DNA from 3 places in the Kitasatospora sp. NEAU-CNBT7 genome. Region 3 is predicted to be linked to each of the others. Evidence: riboswitches for the same ligand, from Rfam matches in the RefSeq annotation. Region 3 holds a riboswitch; each other region holds the start of a gene.
The links. Region 3 has a riboswitch for cobalamin ahead of AC2TEW_RS05995 (acyl-CoA thioesterase). Riboswitches for the same ligand answer to the same signal wherever they lie in the genome.
Positions count from the first base shown of each region.

Region 1: it holds a riboswitch for cobalamin, as region 3 does, so the genes downstream of both, cobN (cobaltochelatase subunit CobN) here and AC2TEW_RS05995 (acyl-CoA thioesterase) in region 3, are expected to answer to the same signal.
Region 2: it holds a riboswitch for cobalamin, as region 3 does, so the genes downstream of both, AC2TEW_RS12735 (ribonucleoside-diphosphate reductase subunit alpha) here and AC2TEW_RS05995 (acyl-CoA thioesterase) in region 3, are expected to answer to the same signal.

Region 1 is NZ_JBXQQB010000019.1:95,599-103,135, forward strand. Features, by position in the region: gene lnt (apolipoprotein N-acyltransferase) at 1-1,240, opposite strand, end outside; gene cobN (cobaltochelatase subunit CobN) at 1,348-4,962, opposite strand; cobalamin riboswitch at 5,084-5,206, opposite strand; gene AC2TEW_RS23905 (ferredoxin-like domain-containing protein) at 5,321-6,523, shown strand; gene AC2TEW_RS23910 (precorrin-8X methylmutase) at 6,520-7,146, shown strand; gene AC2TEW_RS23915 (precorrin-2 C(20)-methyltransferase) at 7,143-7,537, shown strand, end outside.
Region 2 is NZ_JBXQQB010000007.1:244,093-251,629, reverse strand. Features, by position in the region: gene def (peptide deformylase) at 1-53, shown strand, start outside; gene AC2TEW_RS12745 (acyltransferase family protein) at 121-1,440, opposite strand; gene AC2TEW_RS12740 (ribonucleotide-diphosphate reductase subunit beta) at 1,571-2,566, opposite strand; gene AC2TEW_RS12735 (ribonucleoside-diphosphate reductase subunit alpha) at 2,587-4,926, opposite strand; cobalamin riboswitch at 5,187-5,316, opposite strand; gene AC2TEW_RS12730 (GNAT family N-acetyltransferase) at 5,399-5,905, opposite strand; gene AC2TEW_RS12725 (helix-turn-helix domain-containing protein) at 6,323-7,300, shown strand; gene AC2TEW_RS12720 (histidine phosphatase family protein) at 7,399-7,537, opposite strand, start outside.
Region 3 is NZ_JBXQQB010000003.1:233,043-240,579, reverse strand. Features, by position in the region: gene AC2TEW_RS06020 (alpha/beta fold hydrolase) at 248-1,054, shown strand; gene AC2TEW_RS06015 (hypothetical protein) at 1,407-1,580, shown strand; gene AC2TEW_RS06010 (hypothetical protein) at 1,590-2,246, shown strand; gene AC2TEW_RS06005 (PTS transporter subunit EIIC) at 2,366-3,937, shown strand; gene AC2TEW_RS06000 (hypothetical protein) at 3,964-4,758, opposite strand; gene AC2TEW_RS05995 (acyl-CoA thioesterase) at 4,897-5,376, opposite strand; cobalamin riboswitch at 5,575-5,798, opposite strand; gene AC2TEW_RS05990 (nuclear transport factor 2 family protein) at 5,952-6,356, shown strand; gene AC2TEW_RS05985 (superoxide dismutase) at 6,434-7,036, opposite strand; gene AC2TEW_RS05980 (BlaI/MecI/CopY family transcriptional regulator) at 7,209-7,537, shown strand, end outside.

The DNA.
Region 1 (7,537 bases), on a different contig from region 3:
CCAGCGAGGCGTGCTGCGCCGGGGCCCAGGTGTTCTGGAAGGTCGAGGTCGCCGACTGGTAGACGATCAGCCGGGCACCGTCCCGGGCGGCCGTCCTGGACATGTCGGGGAACGCCGACTCGAAGCAGATCAGCGCGCCGACCGGCATCGCCTGGCCCGCGCGGTCGGTGGTGGGCAGCAGGTGGAAGGAGGTGCCGGGGGCGCGGTTCTCGCCCGCCGCCGCGCTCACCCCCGCGATCCAGCCCAGCAGCGGACGCAGCGGGATGTACTCGCCGAACGGCACCAGCCGGATCTTGCGGTAGCGGGCCGCCACCCCGTCCGGGGTGACCAGCACGGCGTCCTTGGAGATCCGGCCGTCGGCCTTCCTGGCGTCCTCGCCGACCAGCAACTGGGCGCCGCTGAGCGCGGCCAGCGCCCGGACGTCGCCCAGCGCCGCCGGATCGCGGTCCAGGTCGGCGGTGGTGCTGCTCTCGCCCCACACCACCAGGTCGACCGGCTGCCCCACCAGCTTCTGGCTGATCCGGACGTTCGCGGCCAGCCTGGCGTCCGCGTCCGCGGTCTGGCCGGGCTGCACCAGCGCCACCGTGGCCAGCCCCTGCGGGGCGCTCTGCCGCTGCACCGCGAACAGCAGCGGCCCCGACACCAGGGCCGCCACCAGCACCGCCGCCGCCAGCGCGCGGACCGGCGGCCGGTGCGCGGTGAGCACGATCAGCACCGCCGTGTTGGCCGCCGCCACCGCCGCGCTGACCAGCCACACCCCGCCGACCGAGGCCAGCCCCAGGATCGCCGGGTGCTCCCACTGGCTGGCGCCCAGCAGCGCCCACGGACCGCCGAGCGCGGCCCAGGAGCGGGCGAACTCGCAGGTCACCCAGACCGCCGGGACCACCACCAGGGCGGTCAGCGCCCGCCGCGGGGTCAGCGGCGGGTGCAGGGTGCGCCAGACCGCGAGGCCCAGCGCCGCCTGGAGCGCGCCGAACAGCAGCGCCAGCAGGACCAGCCCCGGGCCGATCGACGGGATCAGCCAGTACATCGCGACCAGGATGAAGCCCGCGCCGAACCACCAGCCGCGCACCGCCGCCTCCCGGCCGCTGGGCGCCCGCTGCATCGCCAGCATCCCGGGGACCAGGGCGACCCACGCCAGCATCGCCAGCCCCAGCCCCGGGAAGGCCAGCACGGGCAGGGCCCCCGAACCGAGGGCGGCGTAACGGGCGGGCTGGGTGAGGCCGGCACGAAGGGTCATGCCGTGATTGTCCGCTTCTTGAGGCCCGGTCACCTCATTCCCGGGTCACCCGCGTGGCGGACCGGAGGTGAAGATCTGGTGTACCCCCGGTCCGCGCGGCGGGAGGCTCAGCCCTCGCCCTCCAGATCGCCCTCGGTCTCCAGGAAGGCGGTCCGCAGCGCGTCGATCAGCGCGGGGTCCGGCTCGGCCCACAGACCGCGCTCGGCGGCCTCCAGCAGGCGCTCGCTGATCCCGTGCAGCGCCCACGGGTTGGCGCCGGTGAGGAACTCCCGGTTGACCGGGTCGAGCACGTACTCCTCGGTCAGCTTCTCGTACATCCAGTCCGCGACCACGCCGGTGGTGGCGTCGTAGCCGAACAGGTAGTCCACCGTAGCGGCCATCTCGAAGGCGCCCTTGTAGCCGTGCCGGCGCATCGCCTCCAGCCAGCGCGGGTTGACCACCCGGGCGCGGAACACCCGGGCCGCCTCCTCGGTCAGGGTGCGGGTGCGGACCGTCTCGGGCCGGGTCGAGTCGCCGATGTACGCGGCCGGGTTCTTCCCGGTCAGCGCGCGCACGGTGGCGACCATGCCGCCGTGGTACTGGAAGTAGTCGTCGGAGTCCGCGATGTCGTGCTCACGGGTGTCGGTGTTCTTGGCCGCGACGGTGATCCGCTTGTACGCGGTCTCCATCTCCTCGCGGGCCGGGCGGCCGTTCAGCTCGCGGCCGTAGGCGTAGCCGCCCCAGACCGTGTAGACCTCGGCCAGGTCGGCGTCGGTGCGCCAGTCCCGGCTGTCGATCAGCTGCAGCAGACCGGCGCCGTAGGTGCCCGGCCGGGAGCCGAAGACCCGGACGGTGGCCTTGCGCTCGTCACCGTGCACCGCCAGGTCGGCCTGCACGTGCGCCCGCACGAAGTTGTCCGCCGGTGCCTCCTCCTGCCGGGCGGCGAGCCGCACCGCGTCGTCCAGCAGCGCCACCACGTGCGGGAAGGCGTCCCGGAAGAAGCCGGAGATCCGCAGCGTCACGTCGATCCGGGGACGGCCCAGCTCCTCGAGCGGGATCACCTCCAGGCCGGTGACCCGGCGCGACGCGTCGTCCCAGACCGGGCGCACGCCCAGCAGGGCGAAGGCCTCCGCGATGTCGTCGCCGGCCGTGCGCATCGCGCTGGTGCCCCACAGCGACAGGCCGACCGACGGCGGGTACGCGCCGTCGTTGTCCGCCAGGTAGCGCTCGACCAGCGAGGCGGCCAGCGCCTGCCCGGTCTCCCAGGCCAGCCGGCTGGGCACGGCCTTCGGGTCGACCGAGTAGAAGTTGCGGCCGGTCGGCAGCACGTTGACCAGGCCGCGCAGCGGCGAGCCGGACGGGCCGGCCGGCACGAAGCCGCCGTTCAGCGCGTGCAGCACCGCGTCCAGCTCGTCGGTGGTGGCGGCGAGCCGGGGCACCACCTGGCGGGCGGCGAAGTCCAGCACCGCACGGACCGCGTCCGGGTGCCCGGCGGCGGCCTTCTCCACCGCCTCCGGCGCCCAGTCCTCGGCCTCCATCGCCTCGACCAGGGCGCGGGCCTGCGCCTCGGCCGCGTCCGTGGCGCCCAGGGTCGGCGCGGCCTCGTCCAGACCGAGCGCCTCGCGCAGGCCGGGCAGCGCGCTGACCCCGCCCCAGATCTGCCGGGCCCGCAGGATCGCCAGCACGATGTTGACCCGGTCGGTGCCCTGCGGCGCCTGGCCGAGCACGTGCAGCCCGTCCCGGATCTGGGCGTCCTTCACCTCGCACAGCCAGCCGTCGACGTGCAGCAGGAAGTCGTCGAAGCCGTCGTCCTCGGGCCGCTCGTCCAGGCCCAGGTCGTGGTCCAGGCGGGCGGCCTGGATCAGGGTCCAGATCTGGGCCCGGATCGCCGGCAGCTTGGCCGGGTCCATCGCCGCGATGTTGGAGTGCTCGTCCAGCAGCTGCTCCAGCCGGGCGATGTCCCCGTACGAGTCGGCGCGGGCCATCGGCGGCACCAGGTGGTCGACCAGGGTGGCGTGGGCGCGGCGCTTGGCCTGGGTGCCCTCGCCCGGGTCGTTGACCAGGAAGGGGTAGATCAGCGGCAGGTCGCCGAGTACCGCGTCCGGCCCGCAGTCGGCGGACAGCGCGGCGGTCTTGCCGGGCAGCCACTCCAGGTTGCCGTGCTTGCCGAGGTGGATCACGGCGTCGGCGCCGAAGCCGCCGTCCGACTGCTCGGCCGCGATCCAGCGGTAGGCGGCCAGGTAGTGGTGGCTGGGCGGCAGGTCCGGGTCGTGGTAGATCGCCACCGGGTTGGCGCCGAAACCGCGCGGCGGCTGGATCAGCACCAGCAGGTTCCCGGACCGGATCGCGGCCAGCACGATGTCGCCGTCCGGGTTCTGCGAGCGGTCCACGTACAGCTCGCCGGGCGGCGGGCCCCAGTGCTCCTCGACCTGGCCGCGCAGGCCCTCCGGGAGGGTGGCGTACCAGCGGCGGTAGTCCGCGGCCGGGATCCGGACCGGGTTGCGGGCCAGCTGGTCCTCGGTCAGCCAGTCCTGGTCGTACCCGCCCGCCGCGATCAGCGCGTGGATCAGCGCATCACCCTCGTGCTGGTCCTCGGAGGCATCGTCGTCCAGGCCCGGCAGGTCGGTGCCCAGGTCCATGCCCTCCGCGCGCAGCCGCGCCAGCAGCCGCATCGCGGAGGCCGGGGTGTCCAGACCGACCGCGTTGCCGACCCGGGCGTGCTTGGTCGGGTACGCCGAGAGCACCAGCGCGAGCCGCCGCTCGGCGGCCGGGACGTGCCGCAGCCGGGCGTGCCGGACCGCGATGCCCGCCACCCGGGCGGCCCGCTCGGGGTCGGCCGCGTAGACGGTCAGCCCGTCCTCGTCCAGCTCCTTGAACGAGAACGGCACGGTGATCAGACGGCCGTCGAACTCCGGGACGGCGATCTGGGTGGCGGTGTCCAGCGGGGACAGCCCGTCGTCGCTGGCCTCCCAGGCCGCCCGCGACCAGGTCAGGCAGAGCGCCTGGAGGATCGGGCGGTCCAGCGCGGCGAGCGCGCCCGCGTCCCAGGCCTCCTCGTCGCCGCCGGCCTGCGCGTCGGCCGGGCGGGTGCCGCCGGCCGCCAGCACGGTGGTGACGATCGCGTCGGCGGTCCCCAGGCGCGCCAGCAGCTCCGGCTCGGCGCCGCGCAGCGAGGAGCAGTACAGCGGCAGCGCCTGCGCGCCCCGGTCCTCGATCGCCCGGCAGAGCGTCTCGACGAAGCCGGTGTTGCCGCTCATGTGGTGCGCGCGGTAGTACAGCACCGCGATCACCGGGCCCTCGGCGGTGCGGGCGGTGCGCTCCAGCGGTCCCCACTCCGGCGCGGAGACCGGCGGCGCGAAGCCGTGGCCGGTCAGCAGCACCGTGTCGGACAGGAAGGCGCCCAGTTCGGCCAGGTTGGCCGGGCCGCCGTGCGCGAGGTAGGCGTGCGCCTCGGCGGCGAGCCCGGCCGGGACGGTGGACAGCTCCATCAGCTGGGCGTCCGGGGCCTGCTCGCCGGTCAGCACCACCACCGGGCGGGGGCCGGCCAGCAGCGCGTCCAGGCCCTCCTGCCAGGCGCGGCGGCCGCCGAGCAGCCGGACGATCACCAGGTCGGTGCCCTCGGTCAGCGCGGGCAGGTCCTCGACGGCCAGCCGGGCCGGATTGCCCAGGCGGTACGGCACCGGGCCGTTCGAGGCGCGGGCGCTGAGCAGGTCGGTGTCGGAGGTCGACAGCAGCAGGATCATGCGAGGGGCCTCCCGGCCTCGTCGGCGAACGGGCGGGCGGCGCAGGACATGCGGCAGCGCACAGGTCAAGCCTTCCTCGGGGTCCGCGCCCCGTGGCGGTTCCCCCCGGCCACGCGCCGGAGGGCTGGTCTGAGGGACGGCAGGAGTTCCTGGCTCCCACGGCGGTGAACCGTGGTCACAGTGGCGGGACCGCACCGGGTTTGCACCGGTTTCCTCCCCTTGCGCCGTCGCTGGCACGGGTGGCCCGCGGGCCACCCGGGCAGCATCGTACGGGGTGCCGACCGGCTGCGGAGCTGGTCCGCGGCTGTGATCTACGAGACCGGGGGCATCCGATCGGACCATCTGTATGCTCGCCGCCATGCCACCCACTCCCGACGCCTCCGCGCCGGGCCCCGCCCTGCCCGACCGGGGCCGGGCCGACGCCTGCCCCGGCGCGCTGCGCCTGCACCGGGCCGACGACGGCGCGCTCGCCCGGGTCCGGGTGCCCGGCGGACTGCTGACGGCCGCTCAGGCACTGGTCCTGGCCGAGGCCGCCGAGCAGCTCGGCGACGGGCAGCTGGAGACCACCTCGCGCGGCAACGTCCAGCTGCGCGGCCTCGGTTCGGACGCCGGCGCCGAGCTGGGCGCCCGGCTGCGCGCGGCCGGACTGTTGCCGTCCGACACGCACGAGCGGGTCCGCAACATCGTCGCCTCGCCGCTGGCCGGCCTCGACGGCCGCGGCCACGCCGACGTCCAGGCCTGGGTGCGCGAACTCGACCACCGGCTGTGCGCCGGCGGCTGGGCCGCCGCGCTGAGCGGCAAGTTCCTGTTCGCGCTGGACGACGGGCGCGGCGACGTGGCCGCCCTCGATGCCGATGTGACATTGATCGCAAGGCCCGGCGGCGCGGCCCTGCTGCGCCTGGGCCGTGCCGCCACCGCCCGGCCGGTTCCCGCCGGCGGCGCGGTGGACGCGGCCCTCGCCGCCGCCCGCGACTTCCTGGCCGCGCTGGCGGCCGCCGGCCGTACCGCCTGGCACCTGCGCGAGGCACCCGACCTGCTCGACCCCGGCCCGCTGGAGCTGCCCGCACCGGCCGGGCCGCACCCGCCGGCCGGCGTGCTGCCCGGCGGCCTGTCGGTCGGCCTGCGGTTCGGCCGGGCCGACGCCGGACAGTGGCGGCTGCTGGCCGAGGCGGCCGCGGACGGCCTGCGGGTGACCCCCTGGCGCGGTGTGGTGCTGCCCGGCGCGGCGGCCGGGTGGCTGCCCCGGCTGGCCGAGGCCGGACTGCGCACCGAACCGGGCTCGCCCTGGGAGCGCGCCAGCGCCTGCACCGGAACGCCCGGCTGCGCCAAGTCGCTGGCCGACGTGCGCGCCGACGCGGCGGCGGCCCTGGACGCGGCGGAGCAGCCGGGGGTGCCGGTGCACTGGTCCGGCTGCGGGCGGCGCTGCGGACACCCGGGCGGAACCTGGGTGGACGTGCTCGCCACGGGGCAGGGCTACCGGGTGACCCGGGGCGAGGCCTCGGCGGAAGTGACGACGCAAGAGATGGCCGAGGCGGTCGCCGAGGCCCGGAGGATGACGTGATCGAGTACGAGAAGGACGGCGCCGAGATCTACCGGCAGTCCTTTGCCACCATCCGGGCCGAGGCCGACCTGGCCGGCCTGGCCGCCGACGTGGCCCAGGTCGCGGTGCGGATGATCCACGCCTGCGGCATGACCGACCTGGTCGAGGACCTGGTGTACTCGCCGGGCGTGGTGGCCCGCGCCCGCGAGGCGCTGCGCGCCGGGGCGCCGATCCTGTGCGACGTGAACATGGTGGCCAGCGGGGTCACCCGCAAGCGGCTGCCGGCCGGCAACGAGGTGATCTGCACCCTGGCCGACCCCTCGGTGCCCGAGCTGGCCGCGAAGCTGGGCAACACCCGCAGCGCCGCCGCGATGGAGCTGTGGCTGCCGCACCTGGAGGGCGCGGTGGTCGCCGTCGGCAACGCGCCGACCTCGCTGTTCCGGCTGCTGGAGATGGTGGCCGCCGGTGCCCCGCGGCCGGCCGCGGTGATCGGTGTCCCGGTCGGGTTCATCGGCGCCGCCGAGTCCAAGCAGGCCCTGGCCGAGCACCCGGCGGGCCTGGAGCACCTGGTGGTGCGCGGCCGCCGCGGCGGCAGCGCGATGGCCGCCGCCGCCATCAACGCGATTGCGAGCGAAGTGGAATGACGGACCGTCAGACAGGCCGCCTGTACGGTGTCGGGCTCGGCCCCGGCGACCCGGAGCTGGTCACCGTCAAGGCCGCCGCACTGATCGGCAAGGCCGACGTGGTGGCGTACCACAGCGCCCGGCACGGCCGCTCGATCGCCCGCTCGATCGCCGAGCCCTACCTGACGGCCGGACAGATCGAGGAGAAGCTGGTCTATCCGCTGACCGTGGAGAGCACCGACCACCCCGGCGGCTACCGCGGTGCGCTGGACGAGTTCTACGAGCAGGCCGCCGCCCGGCTGGCCGCCCACCTGGACGCCGGCCGCGACGTGGTGGTGCTCGCCGAGGGCGATCCGCTGTTCTACGGCTCGTACCAGCACATGCACAAGCGCCTCGCCGACCGCTACCCGAC
Region 2 (7,537 bases), on a different contig from region 3:
TGAAGCAGATGGCGGAGGGCACCGCCCGCTACGCCACCGTGCCGAACGCCTGACGGACCGGCAACGCCGAAGGGCCGGGGCGCGCACGTCGCGCCCCGGCCCTTCGCGTTGCCGCCCCGGTCAGCCGGCGCGCCCGCCGATCCGCTCGACCCGCCGGGTCACCCGGTGGCCGAGCCGCTGGAACGGCTGCTCGACCAGACGGAAGGTCAGGTGGCTCACCAGGACCACGACGACGCAGAACCCGGCACCCAGCCCGAGCCGGGCCGCGGTGGAGAGGTCGGTGGTGGCGTTCGGGCCGACCAGCCGGAGCAGGACGCACAGCAGTACGGCGTGCACGAGGTAGATCGAGTAGCTGATCGAGCCGAGCCAGGCGAGGAACCGCGGGATGCGGCGGTTGCGCAGGGCGTACCCGACGCCGAAGGTCGCCCAGGTGGCGAACATGGTGATCGGCCACTGCTTCTGCACCTCGACGGCCACCACGTCGCCCTCGCCGTACCAGGTGCCGACCCAGACGATCGCACCGAAGGCGACGGCGCCGGCCACCGCGCAGGTGACCCGGCGGATCTGGCCCTGCTCGGCCCGGTAGAACGCGGTGCCGGCGAACATGGTGGCCAGGATGGCCATGCTGAACCAGCCGGTCCGGCCGCTGGTCACCAGCAGGGTCAGGGAGAGACCGCCGAGCAGCAGCGCGCCGAGGACCGCGAGCGGCCGGCGCCGGCTCATCACCAGCAGCAGCCCCGCCGCCATCACGGCGGCCACCAGCGCCGTCGACCGCCGGACCCCGTCCAGGTCGTGGCCGAGGCGGATCAGCGGGAAGACCCCGACCAGGGCGACCGCGGCGACCGCGAAGACGACCGAGATCTCGGCGCTGCGGCGGTGCACCCCGAGCACGAACAGCGCGGCGACCAGGAGGTAGAACGCCATCTCGTAGGAGAGCGTCCACATCACGAACAGCGTGCCGCCCATGCCCAGGAAGTCGTGCAGCATCGTCAGGTTGCCCAGCGCGGCGATGGCCGGATGCGCCGTGGAGAACCCGTTGACCGGGGAGAGGGTGCGGTACGCGTCCAGCTTCCAGACGAGGACGCCGGCGGCGACCACGGCCAGGCACAGCGGGTAGATCCGGAACAGCCGGCTGACCCAGAAGCCGCGGACGCTGCCCCGCCGCTCCAGCGAGGCGGGCACGATGTAGCCGCTCACCAGGAAGAACAGGAAGACGCCGTAGGAGCCCAGATCGAGCCAGTGGCTGGTGCGGGCGAACAGTCCGGGCAGCAGGAACTGGCTGAAGTGCTGGACCACGATGGTCAGCGCCGCCAGCCCGCGCAAGGCGTCGAGCCAGCCGAGACGAGGTTTCGCGGGCGTCGCCGCGGCGACGGCGGGGCCGGGCGGGGGACCCGGCTGAGGGTGCGCCTCAAGGGTCGGTACGGGTGAGGTGTGAGACACCCGAAGAGGCTAGCGCATTGTTCGAATCCGAAGGCCGCCGGTGACCGGGCCGCAACAGCACCGCCGCCCCGTCGTCATGCACGACGGGGCGGCGGTGGCGGGCGGCCGGGAACCGGGTTCCCGGGGCGGCCTAGAAGTCGTCGTCGAAGGCGACCGAGCCCTCGACCGCGACCTGGTACGCCGAGACCCGGCGCTCGAAGAAGTTGGTCAGCTCCTGCACGTTCTGCAGCTCCATGAACCCGAACGGGTTGCTGGAGCCGTAGCGCACCGGCATGCCGAGCCGGGCGAGCCGCTGGTCGGCGACGGCCTGCAGGTACTCCCGCATCGACTCGGTGTTCATCCCGGGCAGGCCCTCGCCGCACAGGTCACGGGCGAACTGGAGCTCGGCCTCGACGGCCTCCTCCAGCATCTCGGTGACCTGCTTGGCCATCTCGTCGTCGAAGAGGTCGGGCTCCTCCTCGCGCACGGTGTCCACCACCGAGAAGGCGAAGTCCATGTGCATGGACTCGTCCCGGAACACCCAGTTGGTGCCGGTGGCCAGGCCGTGCAGCAGACCGCGGCTGCGGAACCAGTACACGTACGCGAAGGCGCCGTAGAAGAACAGGCCCTCGACGCAGGCCGCGAAGCAGATCAGGTTCAGCAGGAACGCGCGGCGGTCGTCCTTGGACTGCAGCGAGTCCAGGTGGTCGACGGCGTTCATGTACTTGAAGCAGAACTGCGCCTTCTGGTGGATGGAGGGGATGTTCTCCACCGCGGCGAAGGCCGCCGCCCGGTCCTCGGGATCGGGCAGGTAGGTGTCGAGCAGCGTCAGGTAGAACTGGACGTGCACGGCCTCCTCGAACAGCTGCCGGGACAGGTAGAGCCGGGCCTCGGGCGAGTTGATGTGCTTGTAGAGGCTCAGCACCACGTTGTTGGCGACGATCGAGTCACCGGTGGCGAAGAAGGCGACCAGCCGGCCGATCATGTGCCGCTCGCCCTCGCTCAGCTTGGCGAGGTCGGCGACGTCGGAGTGCAGGTCCACCTCCTCCACGGTCCAGGTGTTCTTGATCGCGTCCCGGTACCGGTCGTAGAACGACGGGTAGCGCATCGGACGCAGCGTCAGCTCGAAGCCGGGGTCGAGCAGCATCTTGTCGCGATCGGCGGAACTCACTGGCAGGCCTCGCAGGACTCGGGGTTCTCCAGGGAGCAGGCGAGGGCCGCCTCCTCCTCCGGGGTCAGGGTCGGGGTGGGCACCGGCACCGGGGCGGCGGTGCGGGCGGCGCCGGACGCGGCCTGGGCGATCCGGGTGGCCGGGCGCGAACGCAGGTAGTAGGTGGTCTTCAGACCGACCTTCCACGCGTAGGCGTACATCGAGGAGAGCTTGCCGATGGTCGGCGCCGCCATGAAGAGGTTCAGCGACTGGCTCTGGTCGATGTACGGCTGCCGGGCGGCGGCCAGGTCGATCAGCGCGCGCTGCGGCAGCTCCCAGGCGGTCCGGTACAGCGAGCGCACCTCGGCGGGCAGCCAGCCCAGCTCCTGGACCGAGCCGTTGGACTCGCGCAGCGAGTCGCGGGTCTGCTGGTCCCAGACGCCGAGCTCCTTGAGCTCACGCACCAGGTACGGGTTGACCTGGAGGAACTCGCCGGACAGCGTCTCGCGCTTGAACAGGTTGGAGACCTGCGGCTCGATGCACTCGTACACGCCGGCGATCGAGGCGATGGTGGCGGTCGGCGCGATGGCCAGCAGCAGCGAGTTGCGCAGGCCGGTGACGGCGATCTTGGCGCGCAGCGCGTCCCAGCGGGCGGTCCACTGCGGGGCCGCGTCGAAGTGGTCGATGTGCAGCTGGCCGCGGGCGGCGCGGGTCTCGCCGTACGCGCTGTGCTGCCCGAACTCCTCGGCCAGTTCGCTGGAGCGCTCGTAGGCGGTCAGCATGATGCGCTCGGCGATCAGCGTCGACAGCTGCTTGGCCTCGGCCGAGTCGAAGTCGATCCGCAGCTTGAAGAAGACGTCCTGCAGGCCCATCACGCCCAGGCCCACCGGGCGCCAGCGAGAGTTGGAGTTCCCGGCCTCGGGGGTCGGGTAGAAGTTGATGTCGATGACCCGGTCCAGGAAGGTCACGGCGGTGCGCACGGTGGCGTCCAGCCGGTCCCAGTCCATCGCGCCGAGCAGGTCCCCGGCCGTGGCGCCGTCGGCGACGTGGGCACCGAGGTTGACCGAGCCCAGGTTGCAGACCGCGGTCTCGGAGTCGTCGGTGACCTCCAGGATCTCGGTGCACAGGTTGGAGGAGTGCACCGTGCGGCCGGGCAGCGCGGTCTGGTTGGCGGCGCGGTTGGAGGCGTCCTTGAAGGTCATCCAGCCGTTGCCGGTCTGCGCCAGGGTGCGCATCATCCGGGCGTACAGGGTCTGCGCGGGGATGGTGCGCACGGCCTTGCCGGCCTGCTCGGCCTTCAGGTACGCCTCGTCGAAGTCGGCGCCCCACAGGTCGACCAGCTCGGGCACGTCGGCCGGGGAGAACAGCGACCAGTCGGCGTCGGCGTTCACCCGGCGCATGAACTCGTCCGGGATCCAGTGCGCCAGGTTCAGGTTGTGCGTCCGGCGGGCCTCCTCGCCGGTGTTGTCGCGCAGCTCCAGGAACTCCTCGATGTCGGCGTGCCAGGTCTCCAGGTAGACGCAGGCGGCGCCCTTGCGCCGGCCGCCCTGGTTGACCGCGGCGACCGAGGAGTCCAGGGTGCGCAGGAACGGCACGATGCCGTTGGACTGGCCGTTGGTGCCCCGGATCAGGCTGCCGCGCGAGCGGATCCGGCTGTAGGACAGGCCGATGCCGCCGGCGTGCTTGGACAGCCGGGCGATCTGCGCGTAGCGCGAGTAGATCGAGTCCAGGTTGTCCAGCGGCGAGTCCAGCAGGTAGCAGCTGGACATCTGCGGGTGCTTGGTGCCGGAGTTGAACAGGGTCGGCGAGGACGGCAGGTAGGAGAGCGCGCTCATCAGCGCGTACAGCTCCGCGACCTCGCGCACCGCCCGCTCGCCGTCGCCCACGGCGAGGCCCGCCGCCACCCGGAGCAGGAAGTGCTGCGGGGTCTCGATCACCTTGCGGGTGATCGGGTGCCGCAGCAGGTAGCGGGACTGCACGGTGCGCAGGCCGAAGTACTCGAAGCGGTCGTCGCCGCGCTCGTCGATCAGGGCGTCGAAGGCGTCCGCGTGCTTCGCCACGAAGTCCGCGGTGGTGTCGCCGATCAGGCCCTCGGTGTGGCCGACGGCGATCGAGGCGGAGAACGACACGGCGCCCTGGCCGACGGCCTCGTCCGAGATCTCCAGCGCCAGCAGCCGGGCGGCGAGCTTGGAGTACTGCGGGTCCTCGGCGATCATCGACGCGGCGGCCTCCACGGCCAGTCCACGCAGCTCCGCGAAGTCGGAGCCGGCGTGGCGGCCGCGCAGCGCGGCGGCGGCGACGTGGCCGGGGTCCACCTGGGGAAGGTCGACGCTGCGGTCGGTGAGCAGGCGCAGCAGCGCGGCACCGGGATCAGCGTCGGCGGCGGTGGTGGCACCACCCGGCCGGAGGCTGGGGGAGGAACCCTGGGACGGCAGGGCGACTGAGGCGGCGACGGTCAAGGCGCACTCTCTCCTGTGGCGGCGGCGGACGAGATCGGCCGGACCGTTTCAGGCAGGGCGGAGCGGCACGCCGAATCACCAGGCGTGCGTGGTCCCACCCCGGCCCACCCGCGAGGCCCGGACAAGTACTGCGGTGCTGCAAGGCATCTGCGGGGAAGCCGTGTGGCACGCCGTCGGCAGGTCTCGGACTCGCGGGTCAGGGTGTTGCGAAGCCCGCTCACCGTTGCGGGGCAGTCCCGGACTCCCACCGGGTTCCCCTGCGTCGACAGCGAGAGCGAGCATACATGTTGTGGGCGGGGTCAGGATGCGCCACCAGATGTAGTGCCGCGTGTCGTGGTCGCTCGACTGCGTTGCGCCACGGGGTGAGCCGTCAGAATGTGATCGAATAGACGATCACATCAATGCCGGGGGCCGGCTCCCAGTCCCGCTCGGGGCTCCGCCGGAACCCCAGCCGTTCGTAGACGCGGTGGGCCGCGGTCATCGCCGGGCGGGTCGAGAACGCCATCCCGGTCAGCCCCAGCTCCCGGCTGCGCGCCATCGCGGCCCGCACCAGCGCGCTCCCGGCGCCCCGGCCGCGGGCCGCCCGGGCCACCGCCAGCATCCGGATCTCGCCCTCGTGCGGCGCCGCGATGTCGGCCCACGGGTTGCCGCCCGGGGCGAAGGTCACACTGCCGAGCACGGCTCCGCCGGCCGGGTCGACGGCGACGAGGAGCTCGGCCTCCTCGGCGCGGCGCCGGGTGTCCCGCAGGAGCTCGGGATAGGGCCCGTCCGGGCGGCTGTAGCCCTCGCCGACGTAGACCTCGACCGAGAGGGCTCCGGCGGCGTCCAGGTCCTCGGGGAGGGCCCGGCGGATGACGAGGTCGGGGGCGGTGTCCATGCCACCAGTCTGCCGGGGCCCCGATCGGCGGCGGCGGCCAGGGTGGTGGCGAGCCGGGTGGCGAAGGCCGGGCCGGCCGGCGGCGGGGTGGTCGGGGGCTGGGCGGCCGGCGGCGGGGCGGCGGCGGTCGGGGTGCCCGCTCCGGCCGCGGCGCCGTGCAGCCGGTCCGGCCGGCCGGGGTCGGCCGGGTAGCCGCCGGGGCGGTGCCAGTTGTCCCGGCCGTGCCGGGAGGTGCGTTCCAGGTCGCGGCCGGCCAGCAGGCCGAGCAGGCCGAAGGCCCCGACCGCGGCGGCCGGGGCGAGTACGCCCATGAGTGCCGAAGAGTCCATGCGCTCCACTCTCGCGACGGCCGGACCCGGCCACGAGTGGCAGAAAAGACCACTTGCCTCGAAAAGCTGCCACCGGCATCCTGGGGCCATGCTGACCAACGTCGTCACCGTGGTGCTGGAGGAGATCCACCCCTTCGAACTGGGCGTCGCCTGCGAGGTCTTCGGCCTCGACCGCAGCGACGACGGCCTGCCGGTCTACGACTTCGCACTGGCCTCGGCCCGCCCGGGACCGCTGCGCACCCACGCCGGCTTCAGCGTCGACGTCCCGCACGGCGTGGAGCGGATCGCCGGCGCGGACCTGGTGATCGCCGCCGCCACCGGCATCCGGGACGACTACCCGGCCCCGCTGATCGAGGCCCTGCGGGCCGCCGTGGCGCGCGGCGCCCGGGTGCTGTCGATCTGCAACGGCACGTTCCTGCTCGGCGCGGCCGGCCTGCTCGACGGCCGCCGCTGCACCACCCACTGGCGCCACTCCGACCTGCTCGCCGCACGCTTCCCGCTCACCACGGTCGAGCCCGACGTGTTGTACGTCGACGAGGACCCGGTGATCACCGCGGCCGGCACCGCCTCCGGCATCGACGCCTGCCTGCACCTGGTCCGCAAGCTCCAGGGGCCCGAGGTGGCCCGCGGGATCGCCCGCCGGATGGTGGTCGCCCCGCACCGCGAGGGCGGCCAGGCGCAGTTCGTCGCCCGCCCGCTGCCGGCCGAGGACGGCGAGTCGCTGGGCGGCCTGCTGGAGTGGCTGCGCCACCACCTGGACCGCGAGCTCACCGTGGAGCAGCTGGCCGCCCGCGCCCACATGTCGCCGCGCACCTTCGCCCGCCGCTTCCAGCAGGAGACCGGCACCACCCCGCACCGCTGGCTGACCGGCCAGCGGGTGCTGCTGGCCCAGCGCCTGCTGGAGGCCACCGGCGAGCCGGTGGACGCGGTCGCGGCGCGCTGCGGCTTCGGCAACGCGGCCACCCTGCGCCACCACTTCGGCCGCCGGCTCGGCACCACCCCGCAGGCCTACCGGCGGGCGTTCGGCGGGACGCCGGCGCAGCAGCGGGCCGAGAGCCTCCGCTGACCCCTCGCGGCCTTCTCCGGGCCCCCGTCGGACCGGCGCGTCGGACCGGCGCGCGGCCGCCCGCGCACCCGGCCGGGACCGCCGGACCGGCACGCGGTTCAGTCGGCGGGCCGGTCGGGTGCCCGGTCCAGGTGGCCGGTGTCGTTCCAGCCGGCCGGGACCAGCCGGCCGTGCTCGGCCCGCCAGCGGCTGGCCGAGCAGTTGCGGACCGGCTCCAGGGCGAGCAGCTGCTGCTCG
Region 3 (7,537 bases):
CACCCCCTCCCCCGGACACCGACTGTAGGCGGCGCGGGCCACCGGAGTCGGCGGTTTCGGTGGGCGTGCTGCGCGCCCTGCGCAGGACCTGACGGCGCTCGCGATCTGCCCCGGGGGCGGCGCCGGCGCCGGCCTGAGCCGACCAGGTGAGCCACCACGCGTGGCGTCCCGGCCGTGCCCCCAGGGCCGCCGCCGCCCGCGGATCATGGGACTTCGCCGTTGGTCCCGACCACCGAGGAGTGCCGCCATGCCGACGATCACCACCAACGACGGCGTCTCGCTGCACTACTACGACGAGGGCGACGGGCAGCCCGTCCTGCTGATCCCCGGCTACGGCGCCCCCGCCGACGACTGGGCGCTGCAGTGGGCGCCCCTGCGCGCCGCCGGCCACCGCGTCATCTCGCTGGACCGCCGCTGGACCGGCCGGTCCGGCCGCCCGTGGTGGGGACAGCGCCTGTCCCGCCACGGCAAGGACCTCGGCGAACTCCTCACCCGGCTCGACCTGCACGCGGTGGTCGCCGTCGGCCAGTCCATGGGCGCCAGCACCATCTGGGCCCGCACCAGCCTCTGCGGGACCGACCGCCTCGCGGGGATCGTCACCGTCGACCAGACCCCCAGGATGGTCAACGCCCCCGACTGGCCGTACGGCTTCTACGGCCTGACCGACGAGAACCTCGGGACGTTCTTCACCTCCCCCGAGGCCTTCGCCACCGGCCACGGCCGGCCCTGGCCCGACCCCGCCGACCTGGACGCCCGGATCAAGGCAGCCGGCGGCCGCGGCGCCGAGAGCCTGATCACTCCGGAGACCTACCCCCTCCTGCTCGACCACTCCCGTCAGGACTGGCGCGACGAGGTCACCCGCGCCGAGGTCCCGATCCTCGTCATCGCCGGCGCCGACAGCCAGTTCTGGCCCAGCGCCCACGCCGGGGCGACCGCCGCCCTCAACCCGCGCGCCACCGCCGCCGTGATCGCCGACGCCGGCCACACCACCCACCTCGACCAGCCGGACGCCGTCAACCGGCACCTGCTCGCCTTCGCCGCCTCGGTCCGCTGACACCGGCCTGCGGGAGCCTTCACGACGGATTCCGAATTTTCGGAGCTTTCCCCATCCCCGCAGGTCAGCGCGTATGTACGGCCGCCCCGGGGCGCTCTACCCACCGAGGGTGACCTGGATCCGCTACGGATTTCGTGCACACTGGGCAGCGGGCCGCTGATGTCCCGCCCCTCCGGCCGGCGGCACCGTACCCACGGTGCCGGTCCGGACCGCTCATCCCCTGCCGGGCTTCGATCACCGGCAGACCTCCACAGGCTCACCCGCCGCAGGAGAACCCGTGCCCGGCCACCCAGCGCCGCGCACCTCGCGACATCGACCCCACGTGATACCGCTCTACCGAGGAACATCACCCATGACCCACGGAGCCCACCCCCACGCTCCCGCCCCGCACGCCGACATCGACCTGGCCCGCCACTGCGCCGACTGCCGCGGCTGGGGAACCGTGATCACCCCGGACGGCCGCCACGAGCTGTGCCCCACCTGCCAGCGCCCCGGAGAGACATACTCGTCGCCCGTCCGGGCCTAGTCTGCGGTCATGGCGATCAACGGCTTCGCGACCACCGAGTTCCAGCTGGTGCTGCTGCGCCGGATGGCCGACTTCCACCCGGAGCTGGTGGAGCAGGCGGTGCACCGGCTCGGAGCGGCCCGTGGCGACCTCCGGGAGGCGAACAAGCGCTGGCAGGCGATGATCCGCTCGAGCCGCTTCCCGCACGGCGCCCGCCGCTACGCCGCGGTCCTCGGCCCACCCGAGGCGGTCCTCCCCCGCCGGATCGGCGACCTCGACTGCACGGCGCAGCAGTGGGAACTCCCGCTCTGGCCCGGTCTGCGCTTCGAGATCCTGCTCGGACCGGCCGGCGCGGGGGCCCCGCCGTGGAACGAGTGGCTGGTCCGCGCGCCGGGGGTCCCGGCGCCGACGCTGCGCTCGCTCGCGGACCTGACCCCGTGGAGCTGCGTCGTCTCGGACGTCGCGGCGGCCTTCCCGCCCGCCGTACCGCGCGAGGGCAGTGCACCGACCCGGTGGCAGCTCGACCTCACCGCACCCGACGCGAGCGGGCGGCCGCGCCCGTGCACCGCCGACTTCACCTGGGGCCTCCTCCAGGAGGTACGGGTCCGGGACGCAGGGGTCCCGGACGCAGAGGTCCGGGAGGTACGCGTCGACACCGGCGGTGAGGCGGCTGCGCCGGGCGGGTGAACCCCGGACGCCGACGCCGGGGCCCGCCGACTCCCCAGGAACACCGGGCCCGCGACACGACCGCGGCACGGGCCCGGCGCAGCGCCGACGGCGCGGCCGGGCGCGCCATTCTGGTGATCATGTCCGACGACAAGCACCGTGCCACCGCCGAGGCCGTCCTCCCGCTGGTCGGGGGCGCCGCCAACGTCCACTCCGTCGCCCACTGCATGACCCGGCTGCGGCTCGGCCTGCGTGACCGGTCCCTGGTGGACGAGGAGGGGCTCCGCGCGCTTCCCGCGGTGCTGGGCGTGGTGGAGGACGACACCTATCAGATCGTGCTCGGCCCGGGCGTCGTCTCCCGCGTGACCCCCGAGCTGCGGGCTCTGCTCGACGGAGGCCTGCCCGACGGGGCCCTGCCCGACGGGCGGCGGGACCACGGGCGCCCCGATACCCCCGATACCCCCGGTGCCCCCGCTGCCCCGCCCCCCGTCGGCGCCGGGGAGCTGGCCCGGCGGGGCGCGGCGATCAGGGCGCAGGCCGGCGCCGGGCGGGCGGCGCCGGTCCGGCGGGTGCTCGGCCGGATCGCGAGCGTCTTCGTGCCGCTGATCCCCGCGCTGATCGGTTGCGGCATCGTGGCCGCCGTCAACGGCGCGCTCGTCAACCTGGGTTGGGCCCCCGCGCTGGTGCCTGCCCTCACCGCGATCTCGGCGGGGTTCATGTCCCTGCTCACGGTCTTCGTCGGCTACACCACCGCGAAGGAGTTCGGCGGCACACCGGTGCTGGGCGGCGCCGTGGCCAGTGTGATCGTGTACGCGGGGGTCTCCAAGGTGGAGGTCCTCGGCCACCAGCTCGTACCGGGCCGGGGCGGGGTGATCGGGGCGCTCGCCGCCGCGCTGCTGGCGGTGCAGGTCGAACGGTGGACCCGGCGGGTGATGCCCGACGGCCTCGACGTCCTGCTCACCCCGACCGTCACCGTGCTGGTCACCGGCCTGGTGACGCTGTTCGGCCTGATGTTCGTGGCGGGAGAGGTCTCCTCGGCGATCGGCGAGCTCGCCACCTGGCTGCTGGCCCACGGTGGTGCGCTGGCGGGGCTGCTGCTCGGTGGGCTGTTCCTCCCCCTGGTGATGTTCGGCCTGCACCAGGCGCTGATCCCGATCCACACCACGCTGATCCAGCAGCACGGGTCCACCGAGCTGCTGCCGATCCTCGCGATGGCCGGGGCCGGGCAGGTCGGCTGCGCCGTCGCCGTCTTCCTGCGGCTACGGGGCAACGCGTCGGTCAGGGCGACCATCAGGTCCGCGCTCCCGGCGGCCCTGCTCGGCGTAGGCGAGCCGCTGATCTACGGGGTGTCGCTCCCGCTGGGGCGCCCGTTCGTCACGGCCTGTCTGGGCGGGGCGTGCGGCGGGGCCGTCGTCGGGCTGCTGGGGCAGCTCGGTGCCACCGTCGGCGCGACCGCCATCGGCCCGTCCGGCTGGGCGCTGTTCCCCCTGCTGACCGGCTCACGCGGCTTCCTGGTGAGCGCGGCCGTCTACGCCGCGGGCCTGGCGACCGGATACACCACCGGCCTGCTGGCCACGTACTACTTCGGCTTCACCCGGGAGATGCTGGACGAACTCGGTGCCGTCCCGCCGCCGCCCCGCGGCCCCGCCATCCGCACCGACGCCCCCGCCGCGGACGCCGCCCGCGACGAACCGGCGCTCCCGAAGCCGTAGCGACGGCCCTGCGCCCGGGTGTCCGGTCAGCAGTGGCAGAGGAGTTGGACGATCAGCGCGTCCTCGGGCAGTGCGCGCAGGTAGGCGTCGGCGAGCCGCCAGTACGCCTCCGGCTCGGACTCCTCCGGGCGGGGACTGCCGAGGGAGCGCAGGTTCCAGGGGTCGGCCCACTGCCCGTCGAGGGTCAGCAGTGCGTACGTGGGCACGGCCGTGGCCGCCGCACGCTCGACGAAGTCGTGCTCGCCGCAGGCGAAGAGAGCAACGGGGTCCTGGGACAGGTAGCTGTTGGGGTAGTGCCGGTCGCCGCCCTCGACCGCGTACTGGGCGAGCGCCTGGACCAGGGGCTGGGCGAGGTGCTCGCGCCTGGCCCGGTCCGCCTCGGGCGAGTGGACGCCGGGGGCGGCGCCGTGGCGCGCGCGGAACGCCGACAGCGGCTCGGCAGGCGGGTGCTCGGCGGAGAAGCGGGCCCACACGGCCCAGGTGGCCGCCGCGTCCGCCGCGCTGATCGCACGCATGCCCGCCAGGTCGAGCAGGCCGCGCGGCCCGCCGTCGCAGCGCAGCGACCCCTGCGGACGGGGCTCGTCGTTCGGCCGGGCCGGCCGGTGGACGAGCCGGGCGTCCCCGGCGTACTCGGGCCGGACGACCAGGTTGTCCTGGCCGGATATCTGCCACCCGTCCCATTCGCCCTGCGGGTTGTATCCCTCTTCCCCGGTGGCCGGGTCGACGTTCTGGTCGAAGGGGCGCATCGCCGCCGCGATGGCGGAGGCGGGATGGTCCACGGCGGCCGGGGGGAGACAGACCGTCACTCTGAACTTCGCCATGCTTCCTCCATGATCATCCGACTGCGCGCGGGCCAGGATATCGACCCGGCGCGGCGCTGGCGGTGGCCGGCGGTCCGGGCCCGGCACCCGGGGCCGCCGGGGGCGGCCACCGGGTCCCTCCGTTCCGGAGGCGGCGGGTCAGTCGGCGGCGTTGCGCATCCGCCGGGCGCGGCGCTCGCGGGCCAGCCGTTCGCGGCGCTGTTCGGCGGCGCCCTCCGGCAGCAGGACCGGTACCCGGTGCGGCTGCCCGTCCGCGTCGACGGCGACGAAGACCAGCTGGGCCGTCGCCACCCTGGTCACCGGTCCGGTGAGGTTCCAGCGTTCCGCCGTCACCACCACCGAGACGTCCATCGAGGTCCGGCCGGCGTGGTCGACCCGGGCACGGACCGTCAGGAGGTCACCGGCCCGGACCGGCGCGAGGAAGGACATCTCCTCCACCGAGACGGTGACCGCGGGCACGCCGGCGTGCCGGCCGGCGGCGGCGGCCGCGGCGTCGTCGATCAGCTTCATCACGACGCCGCCGTGCACCGTCCCGTAGAGGTTGGTGTCGTGCTCGCTCATGATGTGCGCGAGGGTGACCGCCGAGTCGGTCGGCGTCCGGGAGACGGCAGGGGGCATCGTCACGGCGCCACCACCCCGCGGCTCGTCGGCACGGCGGCGGTCGCGGCCCTGGTGGCGCGCCGGCGGTAGGTCTGCTTCACGGAACTCTCCTTCGCGAGTTCGTGAGCCCCGGGGCGCGAAGGAGCAGGAGGTACGGGATCGCCGTCCCTCCCCGCCGCCGACCCGCCCTCGGGGTCCGGTGAGACCGCGGACCACTGCGGTCCACGGGCAGCGGCAGGTCTTCGGACTCGCGGGCGCGCCCGCCCTGTGAAGGGCGGACACCTACTGGCCGTCGCTTCCCGGGCCCGGTACGGGCCCAGTGCGTATGACGGCGGTCGTTCCCGCTCACCGCTGCGGGGCAGCCCCGGATTCCCACCGGGTTCCCTCTTGCGACGCGCCTGCCTGGCGGACAGGGCGAACCAGCTGCGCAGGCCACTCTACGGTCGTCACCGCAGATCAGAACCGGCGGGCAGGGCCCGGACGCTACGCCCCCGGCCGCCGCGCGGCACGACCGGCGCCGAAAGGCGGTGGGCACGCCCTCGCTCCTAGCATGGAACGAGACGGTGGCGGCCCCGACCGAGGCGAGGTGTCCGGTGAACGAGCAGAGCATGATCGAGACGATCAGGTCGGTCTACGAGGCCTTCGGCAGCGGCGACCTGCCGGGGATCCTGGCCAGACTGGACGACGAGGTCGACTGGGCCTCGGAGACCACGTCGACCGCGGCGCCGTGGTACGGCGTCCGCCACGGGAAGGCCGAAGTGGCGGACTTCTTCGAGCAGTTCGGTTCGACCATGGCGGTGCAGGAGTTCACCCCGCTGTCCTTCGCCGCGAACGACAGCGACGTGCTGAGCGTGGTGCGGATGCGGGCCGAACACCGGGCCAGCGGCCGGGTCCTGGCGATGGACCTGCACCACCGCTTCACCTTCCGCGACGGGAAGATCGTCTACTACCGCGGCACCGAGGACACCGCCCAGACCGAGGCCGCCTTCCGGCCCTGACGCCCGGGGCCGCCCCGCGGGGCGGCGCCCCGGCGCCGGGGCGCCCGGTGCGAGCGGGCGCCCCGGCGTACGGTCCGTCAGGCGTTCTTGGCGGCGGCGAAGCGGGTGGCGACGTCGTTCCAGTTGACGACGTCCCAGAGCTTGGTGACGTAGTCCGGGCGGACGTTCTTGTACTGCAGGTAGTAGGCGTGCTCCCAGGCGTCGAAGGCCAGCAGCGGGGTGGTGCCCTGGCCGACGTTGCCGTGGTGGTCGTAGACCTGCTCGACGATCAGGCGCCGGCCCAGCGGCTCCCAGGACAGGATGCCCCAACCCGAGCCCTGGACACCGACGGTGGCGGTGGTGAGCTGCTTGCGGAACGCCTCGAAGCCGCCGAAGTGCTCCTCGATCGCGGTGCCCAGCTCACCATCGGGGCGGTCGCCGCCGTCCGGGGAGAGGTTCTCCCAGAACAGCGAGTGCAGCACATGGCCCGACAGGTGGAACGCCAGCGTCTTCTGCAGGCCCACCAGGCCGCCGAACTGCTCCTTGTCACGGGCCTCGGCCAGCTGCTCCAGGGTGTCGTTGGCGCCCTTGACGTACGCCGCGTGGTGCTTCGAGTGGTGCAGCTCCAGGATCTCGGCGGTCATCGCCGCCTCGAGCGCGGAGTAGTCGTACGGCAGATCGGGAAGTGAGTACGCGCCCATCAGGACACAGTTCCTTTCAACGGTGACGGTCATGCCGAACCCACACTATTGCGTATCACTTGCACCTGCGAACAACATGCCCCTGAACGTCGCCCCGGCCACCCCGACCGGCCCCTCCCGGGCAGTGCGATGATGAATCGACCTTGAGGTGCAGACCGGGCCGAGGTGCCGGATGCGAGTGGAGAACGGGAGTGTGACGGTGGACGAGGCCGGGGAGAGACGCCCGCACGGCGAGCTCGTCGCCGAGGTCCTGGCGGTCCTGTGGTCGGCCTCCGGGCCGCTGACCCCGGTGGAGGTGAACGCCGCGATCGGCCGGGGCCTGGCGCGGACCACGGTGACGACCATCCTGACCCGGCTCTGCGAGAAGGGGACGGTGGTGCGGACCCGCTCCGGGCGGGGATTCGCGTACTCGCCGGCCGACGACGCGGCCGGGCTGGCCGCGGGCCGGATGCGCCGGGAACTCGAGCGCGAGCCGCAGCGCGACCTGGTGCTGAAGCGCTT